3 regions of the Bacillus sp. FSL H8-0534 genome follow, and region 2 is predicted to be linked to each of the others. Evidence: riboswitches for the same ligand, from Rfam matches in the RefSeq annotation. Region 2 holds a riboswitch; each other region holds the start of a gene.

Region 1 (2,204 bases), 2.8 Mb from region 2:
TTCACAAGCGTAATTGTTCCTCCAACATAAACATTTGGTCGATCATATAACTTTTTCACACCTGGATGGGCAGTATCAGTCGTTTTATAAACAAGCAATGCTTCCTTGTCTTTATCCGGTGTAAAAATATCTTCTATTTGAATCACACCATATGTGGTCCTTTCTTTGACAAGACGAACCTCTTCACCAATTTTTAATTGCTTCGCCTTCTCTTCTGTTATTGGTAGTGTAATAGGTATACTCCATACATCACCACTTACTAAACGCATGTTTTCTATAACAGATTGATAATCTTTCTTCCCTAAAAATCCAGTAAGCGGGCTATAACCACCTATTGCAATAAGCTCTAAATCACTTAAAGCAATTTTGTCCAATTCAATTTCTTTTGTAATCCCCTTTATTTCATATGTTTCATCAATACGATTTACTAATATTTTGGTTTTACTCATTCCCCTGTCCGCCTCTTTCACATATATTTAAAATCAACCATGTCCTTATTGATCATGAAGGCCACATTCCGTTTTCATCTTTCCAGCCCATCGTCCATCCCTTGAATCTCGCCCCTCTCCCACAGGTAACGTACATTTTTCACACCCTATACTTGGGTAACCCATGTCGTGCAATGGATTATAAGGCAAATCATGCTTATATACATAACGCCACACTTCCTTCCACGTCCAATGAATAAGCGGACAAATTTTAATAGATTGGAAGCGGTGATCCTGATTTATAAACCTTGTATGTTTACGCGTTTCAGATTGTTCCCTTCTTAGCCCTGATATCCACGCTTTTCCATTCGATAAAGATTCTTCAAGTGATAAAATTTTCCTTAATTTACAACAAAGATTCGGATTATGTTCCCACAAACGATCCCCATGCTTTTTTGCTTGCTCCTCAAGTGTTAGCAAGGGTTGCTTTTCAATAATTTCAAGATCCGGAAACCTTTCGCGCACCCGTTTAATTAAATCGTATGTTTCTTGAAAATGAACGTTTGTATCTAAAAATACAACTTTTGCAGATGGATTTACTTGGTTTATAAGATGTAACAACACCATCCCCTCTACACCAAAGCTACATGCGTATACAATTTCATTTTCATAATGTTTATAGGCCCACTCTAATACTTGTAACGCTCCTTTTGTTTCATCTTTCTCAAAAAAAGAAACGAAATCCTCTTTCCACGTTTCATACGTCAGCATGTTCTCCCCCCCTGTAACGCAAAAAGACGGTTTTAACCTAATAAAATAGATTAAAACCGCCTCTAGTTTTTCTAGTCAGCGCTTTTTACTTTAAGCGTACCTTTTCACTTTTTTCAAGCTGAATCACTTTTCCATCTTGCACAACAATTGTAATAGAACCATATTTCATATCCGCAAGCATCGTTTGAATTTTCTCAGCTACTTCGTCAAAATGTCCACGCACTCCCACGAACAGCCCCCCTTTTTATTCATAAAAAAAATCTTTTCCATTTCGAAAAGACTGTTCGGTAATATATTTACCTTATCTTTCAAAATGGATGCCATTTTGCTGGACTTAGCACCTTGCTTCTTATAAGCAGGTTGCTGAGCTTCGTAGGGCCAGTTCCCTCCGCTTCTCTTGATAAGCTTTGTATTTGTATTTTATCATAATTCTGATTTTTTTCAATCCTAGTTTTCCGATATATTTTATATTTTTAAAAAGGGGTTGCTCTATTTGAACAACTCCTTTTATCATTACACAAGCTCTTTTATACGTATGCGATCGTTCCCAATTATATTTTCATATGTTTCACGTTCAACAACAATTTGTGATGCCCCACCTTTTGCAAATACTACAGCCGGTCTGCGAATACGATTATAATTATTAGCCATAGAATATCCATATGCTCCTGTACAAGAGATCGCTAACAAATCTGCTGTAGCAACTTGCGGCAGTTCTATATCCCAAATAAGCATATCTCCACTCTCACAACACTTTCCAGCAATTGAAACAACTTCTTCAGCCTCTTCTTTCCCTCGATTTGCTAGCATCGCCTCATAACGAGCTCCATATAAAGCTGGTCTTAAATTATCTGTCATTCCCCCATCGACTGACACATATTTACGAATGCCAGGGATATCTTTTACAGCTCCTACTGTATAAATTGTTGTTCCTGCATCCCCAACAATACTACGACCTGGTTCAATCCATATTTCAGGAAGTGGATAATTATTTCTTGTAAATTG
Region 2 (2,204 bases):
AGCTTCCGTCATATGAAGCGGTCCTAACTGACAGTTTAAACCGACTACATTTGCACCGTAATCTAAAAGCTGCGTTAATATTCCATTTACATCATTTCCATTTTGCGTTGCGCCCGCTTCATGAAGCGCTAGCTGTGCAATAATTGGAATATCTGTTTGTTTTCGCAATACTTTCACTGCATGTAACAATTCGAACTCATCATAAAATGTTTCTAATAATAATCCGTCAACCTTTTCTTCTAATAATGCTCCCGCTTGCTCAAGTAGCATAAACTCTCGTTCCATATCAGTCGTTGTAACGGCCCCGATATGCTTCATCCCACCGATGGTCCCTAAAATGGCGTTCTTATCTGTTACGGCTGCTTTTGCAAGTTTAACCGCTGCTTTATTAATTTGGGTGACCTGATTTTCCAAACCATACATGCGTAATTTTGCTTCATTTGCACCATATGTATTTGTTTGAATAATATCTGCCCCAGCAGCTACATATTGTTTATGAATAGATATAATAAGATCTGGATCAGATAAGTTTAATTCTTCAAAACTACTTTGCAAACCATGAGAATGTAATAACGTACCAATTGCGCCATCACCGATAACAATTCCTTTTGATACTAAATCTAGAATTTTCACTTGTCTCCCTCTTTTCTATCAATATAAAAACCCCCTCTTCATCTTGAAGAGGGGGACATCATCAATCCTCCTCTTATCATGCAAAACAAATTGTTTTGCAGGTATTAGCACCGTTTCAAACATTTCGTTTGAAGGTTGCCGGGTTTCACAGGGCCTTTCCCTCCACCGCTCTCAATAAGAGTTTGTCTTTATTATTCATCTATGTTTTAAAAGGAAATACGTGTACCTTTTAACAATCTTTGTTAATTTTCTCATAAATTTAGCATGGGATAGACTAAAAGTCAATTGAATTAGCAGAAAAATGAAAATTGTTTAAAATAAAGTTGCAATTCAATTATCTTTTGTTGTAAAGTTAAAACCATAATAAAATTTCATACAAAATATTCTTATCTAGAGAGGTAGAGGGACTGGCCCTATGACACCTCAGCAACCATTAACACGTTCGTTAATAAGGTGCTAATTCCAGCAAATTGTGAAAAGATTTGACAGATAAGAAGAAGACTATATTCGCATGAAAGCCTTCTTCTTAGAAGGCTTTTTTTATTTTTATAAAGGAGGAATTTCACATGTCAACAATCGAAACAAAACTAGCACAAATCGGAAATCGAAGCGAAACTACAACAGGAACAGTTAATCCCCCTGTTTACTTTTCAACAGCTTATCGTCATGAAGGAATTGGAAAGTCAACAGGCTTTGATTATTCACGAACAGGAAATCCAACACGTGGTCTTTTAGAACGCGCAATTGCTGATTTAGAAGAAGGTGAACAAGGCTATGCCTGTAGTTCTGGAATGGCAGCTGTTCTTCTTATTCTTTCCTTATTCCGTTCTGGAGATGAACTTATCGTATCAGAAGATTTATACGGAGGGACCTACCGCTTATTTTCGGAACATGAGGAAAAGTGGAATATTCGATGTAGATACGTAGATACACAATCTATTAAACAAATAGAACAAGCTGTCACTTCTCAAACAAAGGCTATTTTTATCGAAACACCGACCAATCCATTAATGCAAGTCACTGATATTGCAGCTGTCGCAACTGTCGCAAAACGGCACGGCCTACTTCTAATTGTCGATAATACTTTCTACACTCCTTATATACAACAACCATTAACAGAAGGCGCAGATATTGTCCTTCACAGCGCAACAAAGTATTTAGGTGGACATAACGATGTACTAAGCGGCCTTGTCGTTGCAAAAGGTCAGACACTTTGCGAAGCACTTGCCCACTATCATAACGCTTCTGGTGCTGTATTAAGTCCATTTGATTCGTGGTTATTAATTCGTGGTATGAAAACATTGGCTCTTCGTATGAAACAACATGAAGAAAACGCAAAAAAAATCGTTTCTTATTTAAATGGGGAGAATGGTGTAACCGATGTTTTTTATCCAGGAAGGGGCGGTATGATTTCATTTCGTCTTCGCGATGAAAAATGGATAAATCCTTTCTTACAATCTTTATCGTTAATTACATTTGCAGAAAGTCTTGGCGGGGTTGAAAGTTTAATGACATATCCAGCAACACAAACACATGCAGATATCCCAGAAGCAGTGCGTATAGCACGCGGG
Region 3 (2,204 bases), 1.4 Mb from region 2:
AAATTAATTTCTTCAAGTTTCACATTATCCTTATCCCAATAGTTGGTATTTTTCTTAAACTTAAAGCTTTGTTCATGTTTCCAATCACTTAATGTAAAGGCTCCATTATAGATAAGCTTATTATCTTCTAATGCATATTTATCACCTTGTGATTTAAAGAATTCTTCATTAATCGGTAAAAATGTTGGGAATGCCGTTAAGCTAATGAAGTATGGAACTGGACGCTCTAATTCAACTTCAAAAGTGTGGTCGTCGATTGCTTTTACACCAAGTTGATCAGCCGAAAGCTCTTTACTATTAATCTTTTTTGCATTTTTTATATCAAAGAATAAAAAGGCATATTCAGAAGCTGTTGCTGAATCAACTGCACGTTGCCAAGCAAAGACGAAGTCCTTCGCTGTTACGGGTGTACCATTTGACCATTTGGAATCTCGTAAATGGAATGTATATTTTGTTTTATCCGGACTCACTTCATGAGACTTTGCAACACCAGGCACAGGTTTGTTTCCTTCACCAAGGTTATATAGACCTTCAAATACGTTTCTCATTACTTGACCAGAGTCAGTATCTGTAGCGCGTGCAGTATCCATTGTGCGGATTTCTGTACCAGCAGCTAAGTTCAATACTTGTTTATCAGGTGCTTTATCTTTTGCTTTTGCTCCGCTTGCATCGTCTTTATAGTTACCGCATCCTGTTAATAAAATACTTGCTCCTAAAACAGATGCGACAGCAGGTACAAATTTCTTTTTCATGTAAAATTCCTCCCTAAATTGTTTGGGTATTAAAAAAATAGTTAATGAACAACTTTGAGGGAAAGAAAAAATCCCTCTTTTCTTATCGAGAAAGAGGGATTTTTGTTTACAAGGCATGTGCCTGTATATAAACGAAGTCCCTCATTCTATCTTTCAAGCATAATGCTTGCAGGAAGTGGCACAGTATTCAAAGTGAACCTGTTGCCGAGGTTTCAAAGGGCCAGTCCCTCCACCTCTCTTGATACAATGAGTAAACATAGTAATTTGTATTAATTTTTTTGTTTCTTTGATTATTCAAAATCTTACACCCGGATAAATGAACTGTCAATGAAATGGAATATGGTTTAAATTTTCAGTCTATTAAATAGGGATATAAAAAGAAAGAGCACTGTGCAATTGCACAGTGACTCTCGTTTTTAAAAATCAAAATTATCAGGGTCTGGACCAACGCCATCTTCATTTTTGTATATTGCCGCTGTATCGATGCTGCGGTATCCATTTTTAATAGCTGCTTTTACAGAATCAATTACTTCTGTGCCATCTTCAACTTTAAAAAACACCTAAGCCAAACCAAGGCGTTTACACCGTTATGTAATGTTGTGTAAGCTTGTGAATTTCATATTAATTCCCTCTAGCTTTTTTATTGGTTGCTTCAATTGCTTGATAAATAATCTTCGAAAAATTATTTTCATATAGAACTTTTAAACCTTCTGCAGTTGAACCACCTGGTGTTGTCACTTGTTCACGAAGCATAGCTGGATCTTGTTCTTGCTCAAGCATAGCAGCAGAACCAGCAATCATTTGGATAACAAGATGTTTTGCTGTTGCTTCATCGATTCCATAGCTTTTTGTTGTTTCAATTAAACCTTCAGCAAAATGGTAAAGGAAGGCAGGTGCACTTCCAGTAACAGCGGTCAGCTGATGAACTTCTTCTTCCGTGCATAGCTGTGCTGTACCAATCCCCTTTAAGAGTAGTTGTAAAGTTTCTTGATGTTCAGCATTTACGAACTGTCCCATTGTATATAGAGAAATAGACTTTCCAATTGTCGCAGCTGTATTTGGCATAATCCAGGCAACAGGTGTACCTTGAGGAAGTTTTTCTTCTAAGTAAGATGGACCAATCCCGGCAGCAACCGTTACAACAAATTGATTGGTTAGAAGAGGAGATAACGCTGCTAATAATTGTTCATGTGCAGCTGGTGGCATCGCCAAAACAATGGTATCAACAGTTTTGATATGTTGAGTCCAATCACTCGTAATGGAGGTATTATATTTTTTCTCTAATTGTTTAAGCTTTTCTATGTTACTCCGATTGGATACGATAATTTTTTCAATGTGTTCGTTACTTGTTTTGAGAAGTCCAGCAAAGATTGCTTCTGCCATACGGCCAGCACCAATAAATAAAATTCTATGTTTCTTTAGCATATCTTTTATTCCTTCCTGATTAGAATA

The links. Region 2 has a riboswitch for S-adenosylmethionine ahead of MHH71_RS22225 (methionine biosynthesis PLP-dependent protein). Riboswitches for the same ligand answer to the same signal wherever they lie in the genome.
Region 1: linked by a shared signal. The riboswitch ahead of MHH71_RS08460 (YezD family protein) and the one ahead of MHH71_RS22225 (methionine biosynthesis PLP-dependent protein) in region 2 are both predicted to bind S-adenosylmethionine.
Region 3: linked by a shared signal. The riboswitch ahead of MHH71_RS14925 (peptide ABC transporter substrate-binding protein) and the one ahead of MHH71_RS22225 (methionine biosynthesis PLP-dependent protein) in region 2 are both predicted to bind S-adenosylmethionine.

Annotation. Positions count from the first base shown of each region.
Region 1 covers NZ_JBBOUC010000001.1:1,608,499-1,610,702, forward strand. The annotation lists gene sat (sulfate adenylyltransferase) at 1-449, opposite strand, end outside; gene MHH71_RS08455 (phosphoadenylyl-sulfate reductase) at 495-1,199, opposite strand; gene MHH71_RS08460 (YezD family protein) at 1,285-1,428, opposite strand; SAM riboswitch class I at 1,498-1,606, opposite strand; gene lysA (diaminopimelate decarboxylase) at 1,713-2,204, opposite strand, start outside.
Region 2 covers NZ_JBBOUC010000001.1:4,372,001-4,374,204, reverse strand. The annotation lists gene MHH71_RS22230 (bifunctional homocysteine S-methyltransferase/methylenetetrahydrofolate reductase) at 1-633, opposite strand, end outside; SAM riboswitch class I at 704-814, opposite strand; SAM riboswitch class I at 1,017-1,129, shown strand; gene MHH71_RS22225 (methionine biosynthesis PLP-dependent protein) at 1,200-2,204, shown strand, end outside.
Region 3 covers NZ_JBBOUC010000001.1:2,926,059-2,928,262, reverse strand. The annotation lists gene MHH71_RS14925 (peptide ABC transporter substrate-binding protein) at 1-752, opposite strand, end outside; SAM riboswitch class I at 896-1,000, opposite strand; partial or broken gene MHH71_RS14920 (aldo/keto reductase) at 1,196-1,347, opposite strand; gene proC (pyrroline-5-carboxylate reductase) at 1,374-2,177, opposite strand.